One region of the Geobacillus sp. FSL K6-0789 genome, then DNA from elsewhere that is predicted to be linked to it. Evidence: predicted binding sites of a transcription regulator. Region 1 holds the regulator's gene; the other holds the start of a gene.
The links. The regulator NrdR, encoded in region 1, represses ribonucleotide reductase genes. The targets are predictions, from matches to a motif close to AACACNATATATNGTGTT.
Positions count from the first base shown of each region.

Region 2: NSQ51_RS10995 (vitamin B12-dependent ribonucleotide reductase) is a predicted target of NrdR. The motif match lies at 5,319-5,336, and genes of this name have one in related genera.

Region 1 covers NZ_CP151966.1:2,376,053-2,383,401, reverse strand. Annotated here, with positions in the region: gene polA (DNA polymerase I) at 1-73, shown strand, start outside; gene mutM (DNA-formamidopyrimidine glycosylase) at 171-995, shown strand; gene coaE (dephospho-CoA kinase) at 1,024-1,629, shown strand; partial or broken gene NSQ51_RS12590 (glyceraldehyde 3-phosphate dehydrogenase NAD-binding domain-containing protein) at 1,746-2,047, shown strand; partial or broken gene NSQ51_RS12585 (type I glyceraldehyde-3-phosphate dehydrogenase) at 2,288-2,654, shown strand; gene speD (adenosylmethionine decarboxylase) at 2,954-3,328, shown strand; gene NSQ51_RS12575 (hypothetical protein) at 3,454-3,852, shown strand; gene nrdR (transcriptional regulator NrdR) at 3,920-4,381, shown strand; gene NSQ51_RS12565 (replication initiation and membrane attachment family protein) at 4,487-5,878, shown strand; gene dnaI (primosomal protein DnaI) at 5,890-6,822, shown strand; gene ytxC (putative sporulation protein YtxC) at 7,109-7,349, shown strand, end outside.
Region 2 covers NZ_CP151966.1:2,070,559-2,077,907, forward strand. Annotated here, with positions in the region: gene NSQ51_RS10965 (patatin-like phospholipase family protein) at 1-751, opposite strand, end outside; gene mntR (transcriptional regulator MntR) at 841-1,266, opposite strand; partial or broken gene NSQ51_RS10975 (spore photoproduct lyase family protein) at 1,394-1,651, opposite strand; gene NSQ51_RS10980 (hypothetical protein) at 1,736-2,092, shown strand; partial or broken gene NSQ51_RS10985 (spore gernimation protein) at 2,137-2,376, opposite strand; partial or broken gene NSQ51_RS10990 (LysM peptidoglycan-binding domain-containing protein) at 2,427-2,597, opposite strand; gene NSQ51_RS10995 (vitamin B12-dependent ribonucleotide reductase) at 2,619-5,192, opposite strand; gene NSQ51_RS11000 (biotin/lipoate A/B protein ligase family protein) at 5,446-6,285, opposite strand; gene NSQ51_RS11005 (rhodanese-like domain-containing protein) at 6,435-6,809, shown strand; gene NSQ51_RS11010 (ROK family transcriptional regulator) at 6,868-7,349, opposite strand, start outside.

The sequences.
Region 1 (7,349 bases):
GCAAGCCGTCGCACTCCGCGTGCCGCTGAAAGTCGATTACCATTACGGTCCGACGTGGTACGACGCCAAATAAAAGCGGCCTGCCCGCCAGCTGCTCGGTTTTTCACGGGGCCGCGCAATGAGCTGTTGCTTTAAAACAGGTGCACGAACAGGAAAAGGAGGGAGGCGCCATGCCGGAACTGCCGGAAGTGGAAACGATCCGCCGCACGCTGTTGCCGCTTGTCGCTGGCAAAACGATTGAAGAGGTGCGGGTGTTTTGGCCGAATATCATTCGTCATCCGCAAGACCCGGCGGCGTTTGCTGCCAGGCTGGCCGGGCAGACGGTGCGCGGCATCGATCGGCGCGGGAAATTTTTGAAATTTTTGCTTGACCGGGATATGCTCATCTCCCATTTGCGCATGGAGGGGCGCTACGCGGTCGCCCAGTCCGATGAGCCGCTTGAACCGCATACGCACATTGTGTTTCGTTTTACAGACGGCAGTGAGCTTCGTTATCGCGATGTACGCAAATTCGGAACCATGCACGTGTACGCGAAAGAGGAAGCAGACTGCCGGCCGCCGCTCGCTCAATTAGGGCCGGAACCGCTGTCCCCAGCGTTTTCTCCGGCGGTGTTGGCCGCAAAAGCGGCGAAAACAAAGCGGACGGTGAAAGCGTTGTTGCTTGATCAAACGGTCGTGGCCGGGTTTGGCAACATTTATGTCGACGAAGCGCTGTTTCGCGCCGGCATTCTCCCTGGACGGCCGGCTGCTTCGCTGACGGATGAAGAACTTGCACGGTTGCACGAAGAAATGGTAGCGACGATCGGCGAGGCGGTCATGAAAGGGGGAAGCACGGTGCGCACGTATGTGAATACGCAAGGAGAAGCCGGAATGTTCCAGCATCACCTGTTCGTATACGGCCGCAAAGGGGAGCCGTGCAAACGGTGCGGCACCCCGATTGAGAAAATGGTTGTCGCCGGCCGCGGCACGCATTATTGCCCGCGTTGCCAACGCTAGGCAGCAGACAAAAAAGGAGGGGTGCCGAATGGCATTCACGATCGGATTAACCGGTGGAATTGCGAGCGGCAAAAGTACGGTCAGCGCGATGATGCGCGAGCTCGGCCTTCCGGTCATCGATGCGGATGAGGCGGCGCGCGCCGTCGTCCGCCCGGGGGAGGAGGCGTACCGGCAAATCGTCGCTGCATTCGGTCCGGGCATTTTGCGGGCGGACGGCGAAATCGACCGAGCCAAACTCGGGGCGATCGTCTTTAACGACGAACAACAGCGGAAAGTGCTCAACGCCATCGTTCACCCAGCGGTGCGGAAAAAAATGCTGGCTGAAAAAGAAGCGCACATCCGCTCCGGAGCGAAGACCGTCGTCCTAGATATTCCGCTGTTATTTGAAAGCGGGCTGACTCATTGGGTGGATAAAGTGCTTGTTGTGTACGTCGACGATGACGTTCAGCTCCGCCGGCTCATGGCGCGCAACGGTTTCACCGAAGAGGAAGCGCTCGCCCGCATCCGCTCCCAGTGGCCGATGGCGGAAAAAGTGAAACGGGCCGATGCGGTGATTGACAACAACGGGACGATCGAAGAGACACGCCGGCAGTTGCTGGCCATTTTGCATCAATGGGACGCCTTGGGAAAATAGGCGTCTTTTTTGCTGCGTTTTATTGATTTTGCTCTCCGTATTTCACAAAAATATGATATACTATTTATGTGGATTAAAATAAATAGTATAACATATATGAGAAGGGAACAAGGTGAATGAAGGCGAAAGTGGCGATTAACGGATTCGGACGAATTGGACGGATGGTATTCCGGAGAGCCATCAATCCTCCCGACCTTGAAATTGTGGCGGTGAATGCTAGCTATCCGCCGGAAACGTTAGCCCATTTGGTGAAATACGACTCCAACCACGGCAAATTCGACGGCGATGTCGCCGCTTTGGAAGACGGATTGCTTGTCAACGGCAAAAAGGTGGAATTGCTGAACTCGCGCGACCGCAACAATTGCCGTGGAAAGAGCTTGATATTGATATTGTGATTGAAGCGACCGGCAAATTTAACTTCCCTCCGAAAGAAGTCTCCTACTTCTAAACGTGAAGGTGCGCCAGCACCAGTGAAAGTGGGAGATGAATTTCGGTTGGCGTTAGCCAACGAATATGATAGAATATGGCTAGAACGGACACCTTCGGAACGAAGGGAAGCGTAAAGGGTTCTTGTGTGTGGCTTACCGTTCAGCGAACACACACAAGTCGCTTGAAGCCCCCACCTCTAAGCGAAGTGTAGGTGGTGGGTAGTTCACAAGGAAAGCTTCATGGCATGGCGTTGCGCGTTCCGACGCCGAACGTGTCGCTTGTCGATTTGGTCGTTGACGTCAAGCGGGATGTGACGGTCGAGGAAGTGAACGAAGCTCTTCTCCGCGCAGCCAATGGTCCGCTGAAAGGCATTTTGGATTTCACGATGGAGCCGCTTGTGTCGATCGATTTCAACACGAACCCGCATGAACCCGCATTCGGCGATCATTGACGGTTTGTCGACAATGGTGATTGACGGCCGGAAAGTGAAAGTGCTCGCCTGGTACGACAACGAGTGGGGCTATTCGTGCCGCGTCGTCGACTTGGCCAGCCTTGTCGCCGCCAAAATGAATGAGCGTCTTCATGTGAGCGCTTAAGCAGTTTTTCTTCCAATCTCGCAATCGTGAAAAGATGCGCAAAGCGTCCGATCCGCCCGTGTGGCGGTGTGGGCGCTTTTTCCTTTTGGCATGCGAAAAATTAAAAAAGCCTGTTGCAAAAACCCCCTAAACAAAGTATACTATGTTTCGTGAACTTCTTAACGGCAAAGGTAATGTGACTACTTAAAGGGTTAGGACCTCTTAGGACTAACTTTCCCCCGTGGTAGTTATACATGCCATTTTGCAACCTACAAATCTGTTTTTTATTTGAGAAAATTGGTTAAAAGGGGGACTTTCGCATGGATACGATGGGTCGTCACGTTATCTCGGAACTTTGGGGATGCGACTTTGACAAACTGAACGATATGGACTTTATTGAAAAAACGTTTGTAGACGCCGCATTAAAATCGGGAGCGGAAATTCGCGAAGTCGCGTTCCATAAATTCGCTCCGCAAGGCGTAAGCGGGGTCGTCATTATTTCCGAATCCCATTTAACGATTCATACGTTTCCGGAACACGGCTATGCCAGCATTGATGTGTATACATGCGGCCATTTAGACCCGACCATCGCCGCGGATTACATCGCCGAAAAGCTTGGCGCGCAAACGCGGGAAACGATTGAGCTGCCGCGCGGCATGCGCCCGATTGAAGTGAAAAAGGCGCACGCGCTGTAATTCCATAACAACGGAAGCAAAAGGAGCGTAAACAGGACGCTCCTTTTTTTACGCTTTCGGCGGTGCCATGGCGGCCAAAATCATGGTATGATGGTGAAAAAAAGAACGATTAGGGAGACGTGGCTATGAGCATGTGGAAAAAGTTGAAGTATGCGTTGACGAACCATTGCGAAACGCGGGAAAACCATGAGGACGCCGAGCTCCGGAGCCATTACTACAAAGCGGCCCACCGCGCTGTCATCGACGCGGTGAAAGAGCTGCTCGCTTCGCTGCCTGACGCCGAGCTGCTTTCCGTTTCCGAAGAGCGCGGCGAGCTTTGCGCCCAAACGCGGCGCGGCCCCAAGCTGTTTATCGTCGCCACCGTCATTTCCGTCCGCCCGTTTGAAACGGCGGTGGACTTTTCGGTGACGACCGAGACAAAGTTCTTGCCGTTTGATTTTGGCCGCAGCCGGGCGGTCATCCTTGAGTTATACCGGAAGCTTGACGGCCGCCTGCCGTATATCGGTTCTGGCCTCAATAGCTGACTATGGCTTGTCTGCCATCTGCCATTCCGGTATGATAGAAGATAAGAAGAGGAACGGAGTGGATGTTATGCGATGTCCGTCATGCCATCACCAAGGCACGCGCGTGCTTGACTCGCGCCCGGCCGAAGAAGGCCGCTCGATTCGCCGCCGGCGCGAGTGCGAACAATGCCACTATCGATTTACGACGTTTGAGCGGGTCGAGGAACCGCCGCTGATTGTCGTCAAAAAAGAAGGGACGCGCGAGGAGTTCAGCCGGGAAAAAATTTTGCGCGGTTTGATCAAAGCGTGTGAAAAACGGCCGGTGGCGCTTGAGCAATTGGAAAAAGTGACGCAGGAAATCGAGCGCGAGCTGCGCAGCCAAGGTGTATCGGAAGTAAAAAGCGAAACGATCGGCGAAATGGTCATGGAGCGGCTGTCGCGCATCGATGAGGTGGCCTATGTCCGCTTCGCTTCCGTCTATCGGCAGTTTAAAGATATCAACGTATTTATCGAAGAGCTAAAAGAGCTGATTAAAAAAGGACAACGGTAAAAGGGCTCGGGCGGGAATGCGGCAGGCCCTTTTTTCAGCTTATTTTTCGGCCGGGAAGGCGAGAGGTGGATGGAAACGAATATGGCAGAATGGAAGGTCGGAGCGATGCCACACCATTGGAAAGAGTTGTTGGCCGTTGATCGGTATATGGTGCAAAGCCGCACTGCGCTGCACGATGCGGACCGAAAAGTGTTGACTATGCTGTATCAGCCGCTGATCGGCCATCGTGCGCTCGCCTTATATATGACGCTTTGGGGGGAGCTCGAGCTGCTTGGCGGCCGGGAAGCGAACCACCATCGGCTTATGGCGCTCATGCAGTGCGGCCTGCCGGACATTTACAGCGAGCGGCTGAAGCTCGAAGGCATCGGGCTGCTGAATACGTACGTCCACGCCCCCGAGGCGGAAGAGCCGAAGCAGTTTGTGTATGAGCTGCGCCCGCCGCTGGCGCCGGATCAATTTTTCCGCGACGAAATGCTCGGCGTCTTTTTGTACCGGCAAGTCGGCCGTCATATGTTTGCCCAGCTGAATGACTGTTTTGCCTGCCCGGTTGTGGATGAGACAAAGTTCACCCGGGTGACGCGCGCGTTTTCGGACGTATTTTCGTCCGTTCATGCTGAACAAATCGTCGCGGGATTCAATGAAGAGGCCGGGCGCGAGCTCGAGCCGCCGGATGGAAAAGTGCACATGGGGCGGGACGAGGCGTCGTATGCGCTCGATGACGGCGTGTTTGATTTTGAGCTGTTTTTTGCCGGCTTGTCGAAACAGATGGTGCCGCGCCGGGCCGTAACCGCGAAAGTGAAAGAAGCGATCAAAAAGTTGGCATTTTTGTACGGCATCCCGCCGCTGGAAATGCAAAAAATTGTCCTCGGCGTCATCGATCCGGCATACGAGATTGACATTGACGCCCTGCGCCGGGCGGCCCGGGAGTGGTATGAGATCGAGCACGGCGGCGCCGCCCCGCGCCTTGTCGAACGGGTGCAGCCGCTCGCTTACCGGACGATGGAATACATCGAGCCACGCACAAAAGAGGAGGCGTTGATGAAGCAGCTCGAGACGATCTCCCCGCGCCAGCTTCTGAAGGAAATTTCCGGGGGAGCGGAGCCGTCGCTCGCCGATTTGCAATTGATCGAAGATATTATGTTTCAACAGCAGCTTCTTCCGGGCGTCGTCAATGTGCTGATTTATTACGTCATGCTGCGGACGAATATGAAACTATCGAAAAAATATGTCGAGAAAATCGCCAGCCATTGGGCGCGCAAAAAGGTGCGCACCGTCAAAGAGGCGATGGAGCTGGCTAAAGAGGAAGCAAAGACGTACCAAAACTGGGCGAATGAAAAAGAAAAAGGGACGCGGACAGTGCGCAAAGTCGTGCGCACTGAAATCGTCCCCGACTGGCTGAACATGGATTACAGCCAACCGGATGATGACGACTTTGATGTGGAACAGGCGCGCAAAGAGCTCGAGGAACGGCTGAAAAAATACCGTGATGGATCGTAGGTGTAAAGGCGATGGAACGAGTAAATCAACTGTTGCAGCGGCTGTTCGGAAACGAAGGGTTCCGGCGGCGCTATGAACAAATGCGGCGCTATATTTTGACGCATCCGGACGTGCAGCCGTTTTTGCAGGCGCACGAGCAGCAGCTGTCGCGCGATGCGGTGGACCGAAGTTTAATGAAGCTGTACGAATTTATCGAGCAACATGGCCATTGCCGCCAGTGCCCAGGGCTCGAGCAATGCCCAAATATGTTGCCGGGGTATCATCCGAACTTGGTGGTCGCCGGCGGGCGAATTGACGTTGAATACGACCGCTGCCCGAAAAAAGTGCAAGATGATGAACGGAGAAGGCAGGAAGCGCTCATTCAAAGCATGTTCGTGCCGCGGGAAATTTTGCAAGCTTCGCTGTCGGATGTGGATCTTAGCGACGATGGGCGCATTAAAGCCATCCAGTTTGCAGAGAAGTTCGTGACGGAGTACGAGCCGGGGAAAAAAATGAAAGGATTGTACTTGTACGGGTCGTTCGGCGTCGGCAAAACGTATTTGCTCGGGGCGATCGCCAATGAACTGGCGAAACGGAACATTCCGTCGCTCATCGTCTATGTGCCGGAGCTGTTTCGAGAGCTGAAGCATTCATTGCAAGATCAGACGATGAACGAAAAGCTCGATTATGTGAAAAAAGTGCCGGTGCTCATGCTCGATGACCTTGGAGCGGAGGCGATGTCGAGCTGGGTGCGCGACGATGTGCTCGGCCCAATTTTGCAATACCGGATGTTTGAAAATTTGCCGACCTTTTTCACCTCCAACTTTGATATGAAGCAGCTCGCCCACCATTTGACGTATTCGCAGCGCGGCGAGGAAGAAAAAGTGAAAGCCGCCCGCATTATGGAGCGGATCCGCTCACTCGCGCACCCGGTTGAAATTACCGGGCCAAACCGCCGCGAATGATGGATAAGCGGTCAAACGGCGCGCTTACGGCGTCCCCTGACGCAAGGGGGCGCCGTTTTTCTGCGCTGGGGCGGAAAGGATGCATTCTCCGTCAGCCGCCAAGGAGCGGGGCATCTTGGCGAATGAACCCGTTGCGAATGTCTGTGCGCTCCGTCCGCCGCAGCCGCCGAGCGGCGCATCCCTGTAGGCGGGAAACGTTGGACGTTTTGCGCTTTTTTAGTCTAAACAGCTGATTGTCCCCATATATATAAACCAAGTGTTGATCTCGGAGAAGGGGGGACAGCGGGTGATCGAAATCCATTTTGACAAGGCAAGCGAGGCGGAGAAACTGTTTTGGCTGCTGAATGAACGGAAACGGGATGCCTGTCCGCTGTTTCACGCCGCTTACGACGGAAACAAGATCGTGGCGGTTTACATATACGGCGATGAGAAGCACGTGCTCGAGACGTATATCATACCAGCCATGACTGCATTTGTGCAGTCTGTCCTCGAAGACCGGCTGTTGTTGTCGATCATTTCCGGTGTCT
Region 2 (7,349 bases), 310 kb from region 1:
CATGGCGGCGCGAAATATAGCGGGCGTCATGCGCCTCTTTCATCGCCTCAAACAACGCTTCGTACAAATCAAGCGCGTTGGCAATGCGCCGTTTCGGCCGCTGGCCGGGCTTGGCGCTCAATTGAACGCCGAGCACCGGCCGTTTTTTCGTTTCTTTTTCTTCATCAAAGAGAAACAGCGGAAAGTTGCTGAGCACCCCGCCGTCAACGATGAGGGAGGTGCCGTCCCGTCCGTGAAGGCGGACCGGCTCGAAAAAGTACGGAATGCTCGTGCTCATCCGCACCGCCTTGGCGATCGAAAACGAGCCGGGGTCAATGCCGTATATCGCCAAATCATCCGGCAGCACGACGATGCGCCCGTTCGTCACATCGGAGGCAACGATATACAAACTGTCAGCTGGTACATCCCGAAACATACGCACTCCGCGGGCAGCGAGCGCCGATTCGATCCACTGTTCAAACACGTTTCCCTTATAAACTCCTAAATGCCAATATAGACGCACCCACTTCCAAACAGAAAACGGAACCCACGACGCCCGTTCATCCAAAAACTGCTCCAGCCTAAGCTCCTCGAACAACTGCGTCATCTCACGGGCGGTGTATCCAGCCGCCAGTAGCGCAGCAAGCAGCGCCCCGGCGCTCGTCCCGGCAAGCCGCTTCCAGCGCAGCCCTTTTTCTTCAATGGCCTCATACGCCCCCAGCAACGCAAACCCTTTCACTCCGCCGCCGGAAAAGACGAGATCAATGTCCATCGCCGCCTCCCCTTTCTCGCTGTTTATATATATATGTAAGAGAAAGAAAAGGCGTTTAGTACGAAAAACAAAAAAGAGCAAGCAGTCGCTTACTCCCCTTGCTCATTGCGCTTTTGCACGTCGCGCAGCGCCTCAAGACGGCGTTCGTCCTCTTGAAAATATTGCACCAAATCGCCAATCCGGTCGATGGCGTTCCAACTCAAATGGTGTTCAATCCCTTCCACATCGCGGTAAATGTTTTCTTCGTTGACGCCAATGAGGCGAAGAAACTGCTCAAGCAGCTCATGGCGGTACACAAGCCGTTGGCCGATTTTTTTTCCTTTCGGCGTCAAGACAAGGCCGCGGTACTTTTCATACACCAAATATTCATCTTTATCGAGCTTTTGCACCATTTTCGTCACTGAAGAAGGGTGAACGGACAACGCTTCCGCGATGTCCGAAACGCGGGCATAGCCTTTTTCTTCAATCAACAAGTAAATTTGTTCAATATAATCTTCCATGCTCGGTGTCGGCAACGTTTGTCCCCTCCTGCAACGTTTGCCTGCCGCCAGCAAATCCCCCGGCCTATACCGTCACTCCGATGCGTCGGCCCTTTTGGCAGACAAAAAGAGCAATCATTTCTATTGTACCATAAAAGGGGCATTACGTAAAATACTGCACCTCAGCCGCCGGGAAAAAGCGGGCAATGTACGAACGCATCGTTTCCTCCAGCTCCTGCGCCTCCTCGTCACGATACACGTATTTGCCGATGCCGTACCGCCCCCACTTATACTTGCGCTTCGATTCGTCCAAATCGAGCTTGGTTTTCGGGTAACGCTGCTCGATGACCCGCTTGGCCGGCTTGGTAAACCGATGCTGGATGAGCTCAAACGTCAAACTAGATAAATCCACTCCTTTCAAAACATTCGTACTCCTTTGCGATTTGCCATGACAGCTCATAAACGCAATGATACAATAAAACTAAGCTGAAAGGGGGGATGCAGAATGTCTCACGAGCTTGTCGAATTGCTTCGCTCAGTGCTGAAAGAGGAGTTGCAGCCGATTCATGAACGCCTCGACCGACTAGAAGCCGGACAACAGCGCCTCGAAGAACGGCAACAACGCCTCGAAGAACGACAACAGCGCCTCGAGGAAAAGTTGGACCATTTCATCATCGAAACGCGCAGCCATTTCAAAAAAATCGAGGACGAGCTGGCTGAGCATCGGCGTATGTTCGAGATACTGTCACATGATTGGCGCAACGCGAACATTGCGATTGAATATTTAAATCATAAGATCGGCCAGCACGATCTGGAAATGTATCAACTCAAAAAGCGGCTCGAACTCCAAGAAACAAAATAAAAGAGCATGCCCGATGACCGGCGCATACGCTCTAACTGCTTAGCTTACCCACGCTTGCGAATGCGGAAATTGTCTTCCAACAGCACCCAGTTTTCCGGATACGGATACCCGAGCACCCAGTAGCTGATTCCGCGCAATCCGTATTCTTTCACCAATTCAAATTTCGCCAACGCGCTGCGGGCGTCTTCAAACCATACTTCGTGCTGGCGGCCTTGCTCGTCCGTGTACCGGTAAAACGGCGAGGCGGCCGCCGCATCGTATTGGATGGACGCCCCGTAGCGAATGGGGCTAGCCGGTTCGGGTCGCTCAGTTCATTGGCGGCGACAATCCGCTCGAGTGGAACGCCGTAACGCTGAGCCAACTGCCAAAGCGTCTCCCCGCGTTTTACGACATGAACAATCATGACGCTCCCCCTTTCGTTCCCTCCTTTTACCACTACATCTTGGCTTTTGCCTTTTATGTAAAAAAACGCCGGTTCCTCTACGGAAACCAGCGTTTCATCCATCCAAACCCATCCGTATCACCATTACAGGCCGCACTTCAGCTGGGCGCCGCAGTTCGTGCACGTGTTGCAGCCGCCGATCTCTTCGACCGTTCCTTCGCGGCAAATCGGGCAAATGTTGCCGATTTCGGAGCCGATCGTCACATCGGTGGCGCGCACATCTTGAATCGTATCGACAAGCACGACGGCGCGTTTCGTTTCTTTTTCCTCTTGTTCTTCTGGAAGCAGTTCTAGCTGTTCTTCGATCCGGTTTTCTTCCGCTTTCAACGTTAACACTTGCTCATCGCGGCTGCCGTCGACGTAGACGGTGCCGCCTTTCGCGCCGCCGCGCCATAAACGCTCGTACACTTTTTGCACTTGCTCGACGGTGTAGCCTCTCGGCGCGTTGACCGTTTTCGACAAGCTCGAGTCGACCCAGCGCTGAATGATGCATTGCACATCGGCGTGCGCTTCCGGCGGCAAGTCCATCGCCGTCACAAACCAAGGCGGCAAATGGTTCGGGTCGGCTTCCGGATGTTTGTCCAAATATTCTTGGACAATGTCCGCTTTCACTTCGATAAATTTGCCCAAGCGCCCGCTCCGGTAGTACGAGAACGAGAAGTACGGCTCCAGCCCGGTTGAGACGCCAACCATCGTTCCCGTCGATCCTGTCGGCGCCACCGTCAGCAAGTGTGAGTTGCGGATGCCGTATTTCAAAATATCTTGGCGAATGTCATCCGGCATCCGTTTCATGTAACCGGTGTTGATGAACGCTTCGCGCAACTTTTGCGTTTCTTCTTCCGTTTCGCCGACCAAAAACGGGAAGCTGCCTTTTTCTTTCGCCAGCTCGATCGAGGCCCGGTAAGCGGTCGTGGCGATCGTGCGGAACAGTTCGTCCACAAGTTGATTTCCTTCCTCGGAGCCGTACGCTTTTTCGCAGTAAATGAGCAAGTCGGCAAGCCCCATGACGCCAAGGCCGATGCGGCGCTCGCCGAGCGCCTGTTTTTTGTTTTCCTCAAGGAAGTATGGCGTAGCATCAATGACGTTGTCTTGCATCCGCACCCCGATTTCAACCGTACGCTTCAGTTTTTCATAGTCCACGACTTTCCGCTCTTTGTCCACCATGTTCGCCAAGTTAATGGCGGCCAAGTTGCAGACCGAATATGGCGCAAGGGGCTGTTCCCCGCACGGATTGGTCGCCACGACTTTTTGTCCGTACGCGCGAGCGTTCGTCATTTCATTGGCATTGTCGATGAAGAAAATGCCCGGCTCGGCTGAATACGTCGCACAAATGTTGATCAACTTCCAAAGCTCGCGGGCGCGGATTTTCCGGTAGACGCGGACGCGGTAGCCCATTTGTTCCCATTCGCGCACATCGCCGACTTCATGCCATTTTTCATTGTAAATGCGCATTTCTTCTTCAGAATACGTTTCTACGTCCGGGAAGCGCAACGCGTATTCTTCGTCCTTTTCGACCGCTTCCATGAATTCTTTCGTCAAGCAGACGGAAATGTTCGCACCGGTCAAAAAGTCCGGGTTGTGCACCGTGTATGTACCGCCGGTGCGCAGTTTTTCTTCGGCATCTTTGATAATTTCCTCTGTGAAGCCGCCGTAGTCAGGCGCGTTTTTGTACCGGACGATCGCTTCGTACATCGTCCGCTCCCGCTCGGTGAGCGGCGTGAATTTCAGTTTGTCGCGCGCTGCTTTTTTGATGCCCTCGTCTTCCATATTTTCAAGCAGGTAGCGCAAAATGCGCGGGTTTTGCATTTTCGAGACGATGAATTCGATAATGTCCGGGTGCCAGTCGGCCAGCATAATCATTTGGGCGCCGCGGCGGGAGCCACCTTGCTCGACAAGGTGGGTCAGCTTCGCAATGTCGTCAAGCCATGAGACCGACCCGGACGATTTGCCGTTCACCCCGCGCGCAAGCGTATGGCGCGGCCGCAATGTCGAGCCGTTCGTCCCAACGCCGCCGCCGCGGCTCATAATTTCCATCACCTGCTTCCGATGTTCGGAAATGCCTTCGCGCGAATCTTTCACAAACGGCATCACATAGCAGTTGAAATACGTCACTTCCTTGCCTGAACCCGCCCCGTACAACACGCGGCCGGCCGGAACAAAATTCAAGCTGGCGAGCTCTTGATAAAACTTTTCGAACCACTCTTTCCGCTTTTCTTCGGTCTTTTCCACCGCCGCCAGCCCGGTCGCATTGCGCTTGGCGATTTGCTCATAGAAAATCTCGAGCGGCTTGTCGATAATGTCGAGCGATCGAAGGACAATGCCGGTTTCCGCCTCCTCGCCTTCGAGCACGTGCCGGTATTCGTCTTCAATCAACACGCGCGCTTTTTTCGCCTCCCAGTCAATATCGACGATAAAACCGAGACCGCGGGCTGGGAATTTCGGGTCCTCCTTGATCGTCAACACAACGAAATCGCCCGGTGTGAGCGTCAGCTTTTCCGTATCCTTAAACGAATAACGGTCCAACATGACCAAACGGGATACGCCTTTATGGGTGATGTGCATATCCGGCGTAATCGGATGCACTTGCGGAAATAGGCGGATATCCTCGTTCAGCTTGTCAATATTGATTTTCATTTTTTCGGACGACGCCACCGTCATTCTCCTATCTCTCCTCTTTTATATAATTATATAATCTCTCATGTTTTTGCCAATGTTGCCCTGTCTTCTCTACCTTACCATATCAAACAGAAAAAAACAATATATAGTATGATTTTTTACGAAAATCATACTATATATTGTGATTTAGAACAGATCATTTCGTTTTTGTCAAGCAAAAAAAGACAAAAAACGGCGAAAAACGGACCAGCCATGCCGTTTTTGCCAAAACAGGAGCGATGTTCCATATTGCCGCCTAACGCTTAAAGTTCCATTCATCGCTTTCGTATTTCGTCCGCGCCAGCTCTTCGACGTACGCCAACTCTTCGGCGGTGAGCGTGTACGGTTCCAATACGATGTTCAATCCTTTTTCAAATCCTTTGTAAAACGCTTCTTTCGCTTCCTCGATCGTCACCGTGCGGCTCGTCAACTCATTGATCGCGACGGCTTTCTTTTTAAAATCGCGCTGCAGACGCTCTTTCACCCGCTCGTTTGGATATTTAAACAAGCTGAACAGCAAGTCTTCGTCCAAATCGAGCAAAATCGAACCATGCTGCAAAATGACGCCTTTTTGCCGCGTTTGCGCGCTGCCGGCGATTTTCCGCCCCTCAACGACAAGTTCGTACCACGACGGTGCGTCAAAGCAAACAGCCGAGCGCGGGCTGCGCAAATCCGCTTTTTCTTCTTCTGTTTTCGGCACGGCGAAATACGCGTCAAGCCCAAGGAAGCGAAATCCTTCCAAAATGCCCTGGGAGATGACGCGATACGCTTCCGTCACCGTCTGCGGCATCGCGGGATGCGATTCGGAGACGATGACGCTGTATGTCAACTCTTTGTCATGAAGAACGCCGCGCCCGCCAGTCGGGCGGCGGACAAAGCCGAGGCCGTTCCGTTTCACCGCGTCTAAATCAATTTCTTTCTCCACTTTTTGAAAATAGCCGATCGACAACGTCGGCGGATTCCAGCCGTAAAAGCGGACCGTCGGCGGAATTTTTCCTTCGCTGTGCCACTCTAAGAGCGCCTCATCAAGCGCCATATTAAACGACGGCGAGCCCTCGCCGGAGTCAATAAAGCGCCATACTTCCTTTTTAGCCATCGTTCCACCTTCTTTTCAGAATCACCTTTACTAGTTTAGCAAACAACGCCGGCCAAGGGAAGAAAAATGGCATCGCGAAAACACTTTGCTTCCGAGCGGCAACTCTATATAATAGGAAATAGCGGACAAAGCGAAAGGAGGCATGACGGGTGGAAGCATTGCTCATTATTCTCGGGGCGGTCATCGTGTATTCCGTCATTACGTACTTCTGGCAGAAGAGAATTGTCAAAGCATTGACAGAAGAAGAGTTCCGCGCCGGCTACCGGAAGGCGCAATTGATCGATGTCCGTGAACCGGATGAGTTTGCGGCTGGACATATTTTAGGGGCGCGCAACATCCCGCTGACCCAACTGCGCATGCGCATGAAAGAATTGCGCAAAGACCAGCCGATTTATTTATATTGCCAAAACGGGCTGCGCAGCGGGCGGGCCGCACAAATGCTTTACCGGAAAGGGTATCGCGATTTGTACCATTTAAAAGGCGGATTTAAAACGTGGACCGGGAAAGTGAAGAAAAAAGCGTAGCGATCGGCAAAAAGAGGCGCGCTGCCGGACTAGGCAGGCGCCTTTGCTGTTGCGGCCGTCAAGGAGCCGTCTCAAATTCCGGCGGCAGGACGACCGCCTCAAGCACCGAAGCAGCCGCGCCGATGGCGCAGCTTTTCTCTTTCAGCTTGGAGGAGATGATAGACGGCTCGCTTTCTTTTTTGACGAGAATGCGCTCCCTCACCTCTTTGCGCGCTGCATCAAGCACGAAATCACCGGCCTGAGCAAGCGGGCCGCCGATAATGATCGCCTCCGGATTGTACGCGTAGATCACCTGCAACAGTCCGATGCCGAGATAACGCCCCGTTTCCTCCAAAATGCCGGCCAACGGTTCATCGCTTTCCGCCGCCAGCGCCATCGCGGCGATGGAAAAGCGGTCGTCCAGCCACTCCGAACGGCCTTCTTCGGCCAAACGGCGTTCAATATATTTTTGTGAAGCGTACATTTCCCAGCAGCCGGTATTGCCGCAAGTACAGCGGACGCCGTTGACATCGATCGTATGATGGCCGATCTCGCCCGCTA